3 regions of the Streptomyces sp. NPDC020747 genome follow, and region 2 is predicted to be linked to each of the others. Evidence: riboswitches for the same ligand, from Rfam matches in the RefSeq annotation. Region 2 holds a riboswitch; each other region holds the start of a gene.
The links. A riboswitch is a leader RNA that binds a small molecule or an ion and turns the genes downstream of it on or off. The one in region 2 is predicted to bind thiamine pyrophosphate.
Positions count from the first base shown of each region.

Region 1: another riboswitch for thiamine pyrophosphate. It lies ahead of ACH4YP_RS36185 (thiamine ABC transporter substrate binding subunit); the one in region 2 lies ahead of thiC (phosphomethylpyrimidine synthase ThiC).
Region 3: another riboswitch for thiamine pyrophosphate. It lies ahead of thiO (glycine oxidase ThiO); the one in region 2 lies ahead of thiC (phosphomethylpyrimidine synthase ThiC).

Region 1 is NZ_JBIRTJ010000016.1:253,786-257,055, reverse strand. Features, by position in the region: gene ACH4YP_RS36190 (ABC transporter permease) at 1-310, opposite strand, end outside; gene ACH4YP_RS36185 (thiamine ABC transporter substrate binding subunit) at 286-1,374, opposite strand; TPP riboswitch at 1,454-1,559, opposite strand; gene rlmN (23S rRNA (adenine(2503)-C(2))-methyltransferase RlmN) at 1,584-2,690, opposite strand; gene ACH4YP_RS36175 (hypothetical protein) at 2,742-3,270, opposite strand, start outside.
Region 2 is NZ_JBIRTJ010000003.1:231,170-234,439, reverse strand. Features, by position in the region: gene ACH4YP_RS10190 (YibE/F family protein) at 1-1,399, opposite strand, end outside; TPP riboswitch at 1,471-1,627, shown strand; gene thiC (phosphomethylpyrimidine synthase ThiC) at 1,620-3,270, shown strand, end outside.
Region 3 is NZ_JBIRTJ010000013.1:50,229-53,498, forward strand. Features, by position in the region: gene thiS (sulfur carrier protein ThiS) at 1-181, opposite strand, end outside; gene thiO (glycine oxidase ThiO) at 184-1,380, opposite strand; TPP riboswitch at 1,378-1,491, opposite strand; gene ACH4YP_RS30815 (hypothetical protein) at 1,544-1,888, shown strand; gene ACH4YP_RS30820 (NAD(P)/FAD-dependent oxidoreductase) at 1,955-3,184, shown strand.

The sequences.
Region 1 (3,270 bases), on a different contig from region 2:
TGAGCGCGGTCGAGGCGAGCGCCTGCCAGGTCGTGAACCACAGGACGTGCCGGATGTCGGACTGCGCGAGCACGTCCCCGACGCGCCCGAACCGCCAGACCCCGTCGATCCTGAGCCCACGGGCCGTGATCGCCGCGACCGGGTAGGCGAAGAAGAGCCCGAAGAACGCGACGGGCACGGCCATGAGAGCGAGCCGCGCCGCGCTCCCCGTACGCGGGCGCGTACGGGGGTGCGGACGGAGACGCGGACGCCGGCGCGCGGGCGCCTCCGCCCCGGCGCGGGGCTCTACTTCAGTACGAGCGAGGTCCATGACTTGACCCACTCGTCACGGTTGTCGGCGATCTTGGCGGGGTCGAGGGTCTCGGGGTCCTCGACGGCAGGGCCGAACTTCGTGAACTCCGGCGGCACCTGGGCGGCCTCACGGACCGGGTAGACGAACATGTTGAGCGGCATGTCGTCCTGGAACTGCTTGGAGATCAGGAAGTCGACGAGCGCCTTGCCGCCCTTCGTGTTCTTCGCGTTGCTCAGCAGGCCCGCGTACTCGACCTGACGGAAGCAGGTGCCGTCCGCGACCCCGGTCGGCGCGGTCTTCGGCTTCGGGTCGGCGTAGATGACCTCGGCGGGCGGGGACGAGGCGTACGAGACGACGAGCGGCCGGTCGCCCTTGGCCTTCTTGCCGCCGGCGGACCCGGAGAACTCCACGTTGTAGGCCTGCTCCCAGCCGTCGACGACCTTCACGCCGTTGGCCTTGAGCTTCTTCCAGTAGTCCTGCCAACCGTCGTCGCCGTACTTCGCGGCCGTCCCGAGCAGGAAGCCGAGACCGGGCGAGGAGGTGGACGCGTTCTCGGTGACCAGCAGGTTCTTGTACGCGGGCTTGATCAGGTCGTCGAAGGACGTCGGCGGAGCCAGCTTCCGCTTGCTGAAGTACGCCTTGTCGTAGTTGACGCAGATGTCGCCGGAGTCGATGGGCGTGACCCGGTGCTTGGCCTGGTCGACCCGGTACTGCGGCAGGATCAGTCCCGAGCCCTTGGCCTCGTACGACTGGAACAGCCCGTTGTCGAGCGCCCGCGACAGCAGCGTGTTGTCGACGCCGAAGAAGACGTCGCCCTGCGGGTTGTCCTTGGTGAGGATGGCCTTGTTGACGGCCGTACCGGCGTCGCCGTCCTTGAGGACCCTGACCTTGTAACCGGACTCCTTCTCGAACGCTTTCAGTACGGCCTTGGTGTAGGCGAAGGAGTCATGGCTGACGAGGGTGACGGTCTTGGACCCGGAGCCTTCGTCGCCCGAGTCGGACGACCCGCACGCGGTGAGCGCGGCGAGGCCGAGCCCGGTGACCGTGACCACGGCCGTGAACTTCCTGGTGGTGGTGCTCACTGGATTCCTCCTGGGGGTGACCAGGAAGAGACGCGGCCCTGCCCGGGACCTCGGTCGGATCCCGGGCAGGGCGCAACAGCTTGAGTAGTGACCGAACTTCCTACCCAGAATGACCTGGGCAAGGTTCAGAGGGTCTGCGGGCTGTCCCGCACTCTCAGCGCTGTGGCGCTCCCCTGTCGGAATATGAAGATGTACGTACGTCCGCCAGACTACCGCTCGGTCGCCGCGAGCTGCCCGCAGGCCCCGTCGATCTCCTGGCCACGGGTGTCCCGGACGGTGACGGGCACACCATGGGCGGCGATCGCCTCGACGAACGCCTTCTCGTCCTCGGGCCGCGAGGCGGTCCACTTGGAGCCGGGTGTCGGGTTCAGCGGAATCAGGTTCACATGCACCGGCTTGCCCTTGAGCATCCGCCCGAGCCGGTCACCGCGCCACGCCTGGTCGTTGATGTCCCGGATGAGCGCGTACTCGATGGAGAGCCGGCGCCCCGACTTCGCCGCGTACTCCCAGCCGGCGTCCAGCACTTCCCGCACCTTCCACCGCGTGTTCACGGGCACGAGGGTGTCGCGCAGCTCGTCGTCCGGTGCGTGCAGGGAGATGGCGAGGCGGCACTTGAAGCCCTCGTCGGCGAACCGGTTGATGGCGGGGACGAGACCCACCGTGGAGACGGTGATCCCCCGCTGCGACAGCCCGAGCCCGTCCGGCTCCGGGTCGGTGAGGGCCCGGATGGACTGGACGACCCGCTTGTAGTTGGCCAGCGGCTCGCCCATACCCATGAACACGATGTTGCTGAGCCGGGCCGGCCCACCGGGAATCTCGCCGTCCCGCAGCGCCCGCATCCCGTCCACGATCTGGTGCACGATCTCGGCACTGGACAGATTCCGGTCGAGACCGGCCTGCCCGGTCGCACAGAACGGGCAGTTCATCCCGCAGCCCGCCTGCGAGCTGATGCACATGGTGACCCGGTCCGGGTACCGCATCAGCACGGACTCGACGAGCGTGCCGTCGAAGAGCCGCCAGAGGGTCTTGCGGGTGGTGTTCTCATCCGTGGAGAGATGCCGCACGACCGTCATCAACTCGGGAAGCAGCGCCTCCTGCAGCTTGGCGCGCGATCCCGCGGGGATGTCGGTCCACTGCTCCGGGTCGTGCGCGTACCGCGCGAAGTAGTGCTGCGACAGCTGCTTGGCACGAAACGGCTTCTCACCGACCGCGGCAACCGCCTCTTTGCGCTCGGCAGGCGTGAGATCGGCAAGGTGCCGCGGCGGCTTCTTGGCTCCGCGGGGGGCAACGAAAGTGAGTTCTCCGGGCTTAGGCATGGCTGTACCAGTGTCGCAGATCGATTCGTGTGACTTGCGCCCCCGGCAGTCTCAGCCGCGGGGCCGGGCATCCAGGAACCGGTGGACCGATTCCGTCATGCTCGCCACGAAGGAGTCGCGGGTCCGGTCGGAGACCAGTTCCAGGGAGAGGTACGGGTTGAGGTCCTCGAGCTCGACGAGGAGCAAGGCGCCTTCCCGGGTGCGGCAGGCGTCCACGCGCTGGATGCCGTGGTCGAGGGTGTTCCAGTCGATGAAACGCCGGGCGAAGGCCAGGTCGGCGTCGGTGGGCTCGTAGGGCTCAAGGACCCAGCGCCGCTCGGGATCGGGGGCGTGAAGGGCGTACTGGTAGGCGTCGTCGACGTAGTAGAAGGACACTTCGTAGCGGAAGTCGATGCGCGGCTGGACCAGGATGTCGCCGTAGGCGAGGCCGTCGAGCCGCTCGCGGGGCAGGAAGGCCAGGCCGATGGAGTCCGCGCCCACCTTCGGCTTGACCGCGTACTGACGGGCCTCGGGCAGCAGGTGCAGGTCCTCGGGCCGGTCGACGGTGGGTATGACCGGGTGTCCGGCGGCGGTCAGGTCC
Region 2 (3,270 bases):
GGCCCGGGCGGTCCGCCGAGACCACCAGGGCGGCGAGAACGGTGGTCACCGGCACGGAGGCGACCAGTCCGATCGAGCCGACGAGCGTGCGCACGATCTCCTCGGCGACCAACTCGCTGTTGGCCACCGTCCCCACACTGCTCTGCGCGATGGAGAAGAGCAGCAGCAGCGGCAGCGCGGCGCCCGCATAGGCCAGGACGAGCGTGTTGACGACCGACGCGATGTGGTCGCGGCCGATGCGGATGCCCGCGCGGTACAGCCCGCGCCAGCCCATCGTCGGATTGGCCTCGTGCAGCTCCCAGACCGCCGAGGTCTGCGTCACCGTCACGTCGTCGAGCACACCCAGCGAGCCGATGATGATGCCCGCGAGCAGCAGGCCGCTCATGTCGATGGACGGGTACAGCCCATGGATCAGACCGGTGTTGTCGTCCGTGTTGCCGGTCAGCGCGGCCCAGTCGATGAACAGCGAGCCGAGCAGCCCGATCAGCAACAGGGAGAGCAGGGTGCCGAGCACCGCCACCGACGTACGGGCGGACAGACCATGGCACAGGTAGAGCGCGATCAGCATGATGGCGCTCGCCCCGACCACCGCCACGACCAGGGGGTTCGAGCCCTGAAGGATCGCGGGGAGGATGAAGAACGTCAGGATCAGGAAGCTGGCGGCCAGTGCGACCAGCGCCATGACGCCGCGCATCCGGCCCACGACGACCACGGCGACGGCGAAGATCCCGGCGAGCAGCGTCATCGGGAGTTTGCGGTTCACGTCGGTGACCGAGTACTGGAGCTCCTTGGGGGCGTCCGGCGCATAGGCGACGATCACCTCCTGGCCCTGCTCCAGCTGCCGCGAGGAGTCCGGCTGGACGATCTCCGTGAACGTACGGCCCTTGTCCTTGCCGGTGTCGACCCGGACCGTCGCCTTCTTGCAGCTGCCGGACGCCTGTTGCTGTGCCGACGAGCCCTCGGCGGTCGACGTGTCGCCGGTCGGCGTCTCCCCCGAGGCGTTCACCGATTTGCAGTCGACCTTGTCGACCTTGGTCACCGTGGCCTGCTGGGTCTGCCGGTCGAAGCCGACACCGGTGCGCTCGTGCCCGGGGGCGCCGCCGGGCCAGAGGACCACGAGGCCGACGACGACCGCCGCCGCGAAGGGGATCAGCACAGCCGCGATGACCTTGCGCAGATGCATCGAGACAGGCGCTGCGGGCCCATGACTGTGCGAGTGGCCATGCCCACCGCCACCCGGTCCGTCACCGTCACCACCGCCGGGCCTGCCTCCGCCACTGCCCGCTCCCGGGCCATGGGGTCCGTGCTGCCCGGGTCCGCCGCCGTGCCCATGGCCGTCGTGGCCGTGTCCATGGGGCGGTTCGGACGGTGGGAGTGGGGGCTGTTGCGTCGTGGTCACCGACCGATCATCGCAAGAACAGCCGGGGCCCACTGTTCACCGCGCCACATCTGACGCTAGCGTGGAGACACCTTTGCACACGCGGGAGCTCGGAGCACCGGGCTGAGAGGGCGCTGACCTCCGTAGACGCGATGTTTCACGTGGAACATCGCCGGACGGAAATCGCTGCGTCGACCGCCGAACCTGTTACCGGGTAATGCCGGCGTAGGGAGTAGGTCTCATGACCAACAAGGACGCACGCACGCCTGCCTCCAGCCCGACGGACGGGGCGTTCGCCTCGGCCGAGAACGGTGAAGTGACTGCTTCGCCCGAGAACGGCGAGAACGGCGAGGCCGGGAAGTCCATCGGCTGGCACAAGGCGTATGTCGAGGGTTCGCGCCCCGACCTGCGGGTGCCGGTCCGTCAGGTGCATCTCACCAACGGGCAGTCGGTCACCCTGTACGACACCTCCGGCCCGTACACCGATCCGACCGTCGACACCGACGTACGCAGGGGCCTCGGAGCCCTCCGGGCCAACTGGATCATCGCCCGTGGCGACACCGAGGAGTACGCGGGCCGACCCGTCCGCCCCGAGGACGACGGGGTCAAGCACACCTCGCCGCGGGGCGGACTGCGCAACCTCGACGCGGTCTTCCCGGGGCGTCCGCGCCAGCCCCGGCGCAGCCGTGACGGACAGGCGGTGACGCAACTCGCGTACGCCAGGAGGGGCGAGGTCACGCCGGAGATGGAGTACGTGGCCATCCGGGAGAACGTTTCTCCCGAGGTCGTCCGCGAGGAGATCGCGGCGGGCCGGGCCGTGCTGCCGGCCAACGTCAACCACCCGGAGATCGAGCCGATGATCATCGGCAAGCGGTTCCTGGTGAAGGTCAACGCCAACATCGGCAACTCCGCGGTCACCTCCTCCATCGAGGAGGAGGTCGAGAAGATGACCTGGGCGACCCGCTGGGGCGCCGACACGGTCATGGACCTGTCCACCGGCCGCAACATCCACACCACGCGCGAGTGGGTGCTGCGGAACTCCCCCGTCCCCATCGGCACGGTCCCGCTCTACCAGGCGCTGGAGAAGGTCGACGGGCGGGCCGAAGAGCTGACCTGGGAGATCTACAAGGACACGGTCGTCGAGCAGGCCGAGCAGGGCGTGGACTACATGACCGTCCACGCGGGCGTGCGGCTGCCGTTCGTCCCGCTCACCGCGAACCGCAAGACCGGCATCGTCTCGCGCGGCGGCTCGATCATGGCGGCCTGGTGCCTGGCACACCACAAGGAGTCGTTCCTGTACGAGAACTTCGAGGAACTCTGCGAGATCCTCGCGGCGTACGACGTCACGTACTCGCTGGGCGACGGGCTCCGGCCCGGTTCGATCGCGGACGCCAACGACGCTGCGCAGTTCGCGGAGTTGAGGACGCTCGGGGAACTCAACAGGGTCGCGAAGCGTTTCAACGTACAGACCATGATCGAGGGCCCGGGGCATGTCCCGATGCACAAGATCAAGGAGAACATCGACCTTCAGCAGGAGATCTGTGATGAAGCTCCGTTCTATACGCTCGGCCCGCTGACGACGGACGTCGCGCCGGCGTACGACCACATCACCTCCGGCATCGGTGCCGCGATGATCGCCTGGTGGGGCACGGCCATGCTCTGCTACGTCACGCCCAAGGAGCATCTGGGCCTGCCCAACCGTGACGACGTCAAGACGGGCGTCATCACCTACAAGATCGCGGCCCATGCGGCGGACCTCGCCAAGGGACACCCTGGCGCACAGGAGTGGGACGACGCGTTGTCGGACGCCCGCTTCGAGTTCCGCTGGGAGGACCAGTTCAACCTGGCCCTCGACCCCGACACGGCCCGGGAGTTCCACGACGAGACCCTCC
Region 3 (3,270 bases), on a different contig from region 2:
TGAGGACTTCGACGCGGTCTCCCTCGGAGAGGAGGGTCTTCGACCACTGCGCGCGCGGGACGACGGTTTCGTTGAGTGCGGCGGCGACACCGGAGGGAGCCGCGGTGAGGGCGGCGACGAGGGTGTCGAGGGCGGTGTCCGGGGCCAGCTGCCGCCGCTCCCCGTTGACGAAGACGCTCATGCTCATGCGTGCTGCTCCGAGAGTGCGGCGGCGCCGAACCGCCTGGGTGTGAACGGGCGGGCCTCGTCCGGGAGTTCACCGGTGGTCAGGGCGTGTGCCATGGCGTCCCCGGTGACGGGCGTCAGCAGTACGCCGTTGCGGTAGTGGCCGGTCGCGAGCAGCAGCCCCGGGAGTTCGGTCGGGCCGAGCAGGGGCGCGTTGTCGGGGGAGCCCGGGCGCAGTCCGGCCCGTGTCTCGGTGAGCGGCAGCTCGGTGATGCCGGGGACGAGTTCGTGGGCGTCCCGCAGCAGCTCGTACACGCCGCCGGCGGTCACCGTGGTGTCCCAGCCCAGCTCCTCGCTGGTCGCGCCGACGACCAGCTCGCCGTTCTCGCGCGGCACCAGATAGACGTGGCTGCCGCGCACGACGGCCCGCACGCTACGGCTCAGGAAGGGCGCGAACCGCTTCGGGACGGTCAGCCGCAGCACCTGTCCCTTCACGGGGCGCACCGGCGGCAGCACGTCGTCGGGGACGCCCGTCAGACGGCCGCTGAGGCTGCCCCCGGCGAGCACGATCTGGCCCGCCGAGAGCGCGGTGCCGTCCGCAGTGACGACTCCGGCGGCCCGGTCGCGTACGACGGTCAGGCGGTCGGCCCATGTCCGGTGGAAGGCCACTCCGGCCCGCTCGCAGGCCGTGACCAGGGCCCCGGCGAGCCGCCGGGGATCGATCTGGTGGTCGCCGTCGACCCGCAGCCCGCCGCGCACCCCCGGCGCGAGCATCGGCTCCAGACGACGGCACTCGCGGCCGCTCAGCCACTCCGACTCCAGGCCCGACCGGCGCTGCAGGGCGTGCAGTTCGCGCAGATGGGCACGGTCGTCGGCGTCGAGCGCGACGGCCAGTGTGCCGCACTGCCGGTAGCCGAGGTCCTGGCCGGTCGCCTCGGTCAGCTCGGCCGCGAAGTCCGGATAGCGGCGTGCCGAGGCCAGATTGAGGCCGAGCAGGGTCTGCTCGCCGTAGTGGAGTTCGGTGACGGCGGCCAGCATCCCGGCCGCGACCTGCGCGGCGCCGCCGCCGGGCTCCGGGTCCACGAGCGCGGTCGTGAACCCGCGCTGCGCGGCCCGCCAGGCCGTGACCAGGCCGATGATCCCGCCCCCGACGACCAGGACGTCTGACGTGTGCCCTGTATGGGGTGTATCGGGTGTCTCCGGTGTACGCGACATGGGCGTCCAGCCCCTCCCTTCGCCGGCATGACCCGGATCAGGTTCGTACGGTCGGAGGCCGTCCCAGCCTCCCTCTCAGCCCGGTACGCCCGGACTCCCGCGAGTGCTCTACGTTGGCCACCCTAGCCCTTCGCCCCAACAGCCTGTAAGGGAGCCTTCACGCATGGCCCGCTCGCTCGACGGACTCCTTCTCTCGCCGGTCGCCGACCAGGCGCCAGGTCAGGTGGGTACCCGCACACGGTTCGCGTACCACGAGAAGGACGGCGAGATCTGGGCCGAGTACGCGGGCGGTGACGTCGTACGCGGACACCTCGTGGGCACGCGCGCGGGCGACCGGCTCGACTTCCGGTACGTGCAGCTGAAGGTGGACGGCACCACCTCGTCGGGGCACTGCGTCTCCTTGGTCGTCGAGCTGGCCGACGGACGGGTGCGCCTGGAGGAGACCTGGGAGTGGGAGTCCCAGGAGGGCAGCGGGACGAGTGTGGTCGAAGAGGTCAACGAGGGCTGACGCTGTGCAACAACTCACTGATCGCGCCCCCTGACCGACGATTTCACCAGTGTCTATGGTGATCGTGTGAGTGAGCAGACGCAGGGACGGAGCCCGGCGGCGCGACGCAGCGCCGTGATCGTCGGGGCGGGCATGGCCGGTGTACAGACCGCCGTCGCCCTGCGGGAACGGGGCTTCACCGGAAGCGTGACCCTGATCGGCGCGGAGCCCCACCAGCCGTACGACCGGCCCCCGCTGTCCAAGGCCGTACTGCTCGGCAAGGCCGAGGACTCCGCCTTCGACGTCGACTTCGAAGCGCTCGACGTGGAGCTCCGCCTGGGGCTCGAAGTGACCGGCGTGCACCCCTCGCGGCACGAACTCGACACGGCCGACGGTCCGGTTCCGTACGACGTCCTCGTCATCGCCACCGGCGCCGAGCCGATCCAACTGCCGGGCGCCCAGGGCGTACCCGGCGTCCATCTGCTGCGCACGCTCGACGACGCCGAGCGGCTGCGCCCCGTCCTCGCCCGGCAGCACGACATCGTGGTGGTGGGCGCGGGCTGGATCGGCGCCGAGTTCGCCACGGCGGCGCGCGAGGCGGGCTGCGCGGTGACCGTCGTGGAGGCCGCCGACCGGCCGCTCGCCGGCGTGCTGCCCGACGAGGTGGCCGCTCCGATGGCCGCCTGGTACGCGGACAGTGGGGCGGTGCTGCGCACCCACGCGCGCGTGGAGCGCGTCGAGCCCGGCGAGGTGGTGCTCGACGACGGCTCACGGCTGCCCGCGGGCGCCGTCGTCGTCGGCATCGGGGCGCGGCCCGCCACGGCCTGGCTGGCCGGTTCCGGGATCGAACTCGGTGCCCGCCGCGAGATCGTCGCGGACGACCACCTGCGCACCTCCGCCCCGGACGTGTACGCGGTCGGCGACTGCGCCTCCTTCCCGTCCGGCCGCTACGGCGAGCGCCTGTTGGTCCACCACTGGGACAACGCCCTCCAAGGCCCGCGCACGGTCGCCGCGAACATCGTCGGCGAGACGTCCGCCGCGTACGACCCCGTGCCGTACTTCTGGTCCGAGCAGTTCGGCCGCTTCGTCCAGTACGCGGGCCATCACGCGTCCGCCGACACCATGGTCCGGCGCGGTGACCCGGCCGGACCGTCCTGGTCGGTGTGCTGGCTCCGGGAGGGCCGCCTGGTCGCGGTCCTGGCGGTGGGCCGGCCGAGGGACCTGGCACAGGGGAAGCGGCTGATCGAGGCGGGCACGCCGATGGACTCCGGGCTGCTCTCGGACCCCGCGTCGCCGCTCAAGGGCGCGACGGCCTGAGCGCTCCGCCGGGCCGCCCGGTCGACGGTCGTCCGGTGTCTGCGGGGCCGCGGGCGTGACACGGTCGCACCGGCCCGGGTACCGAC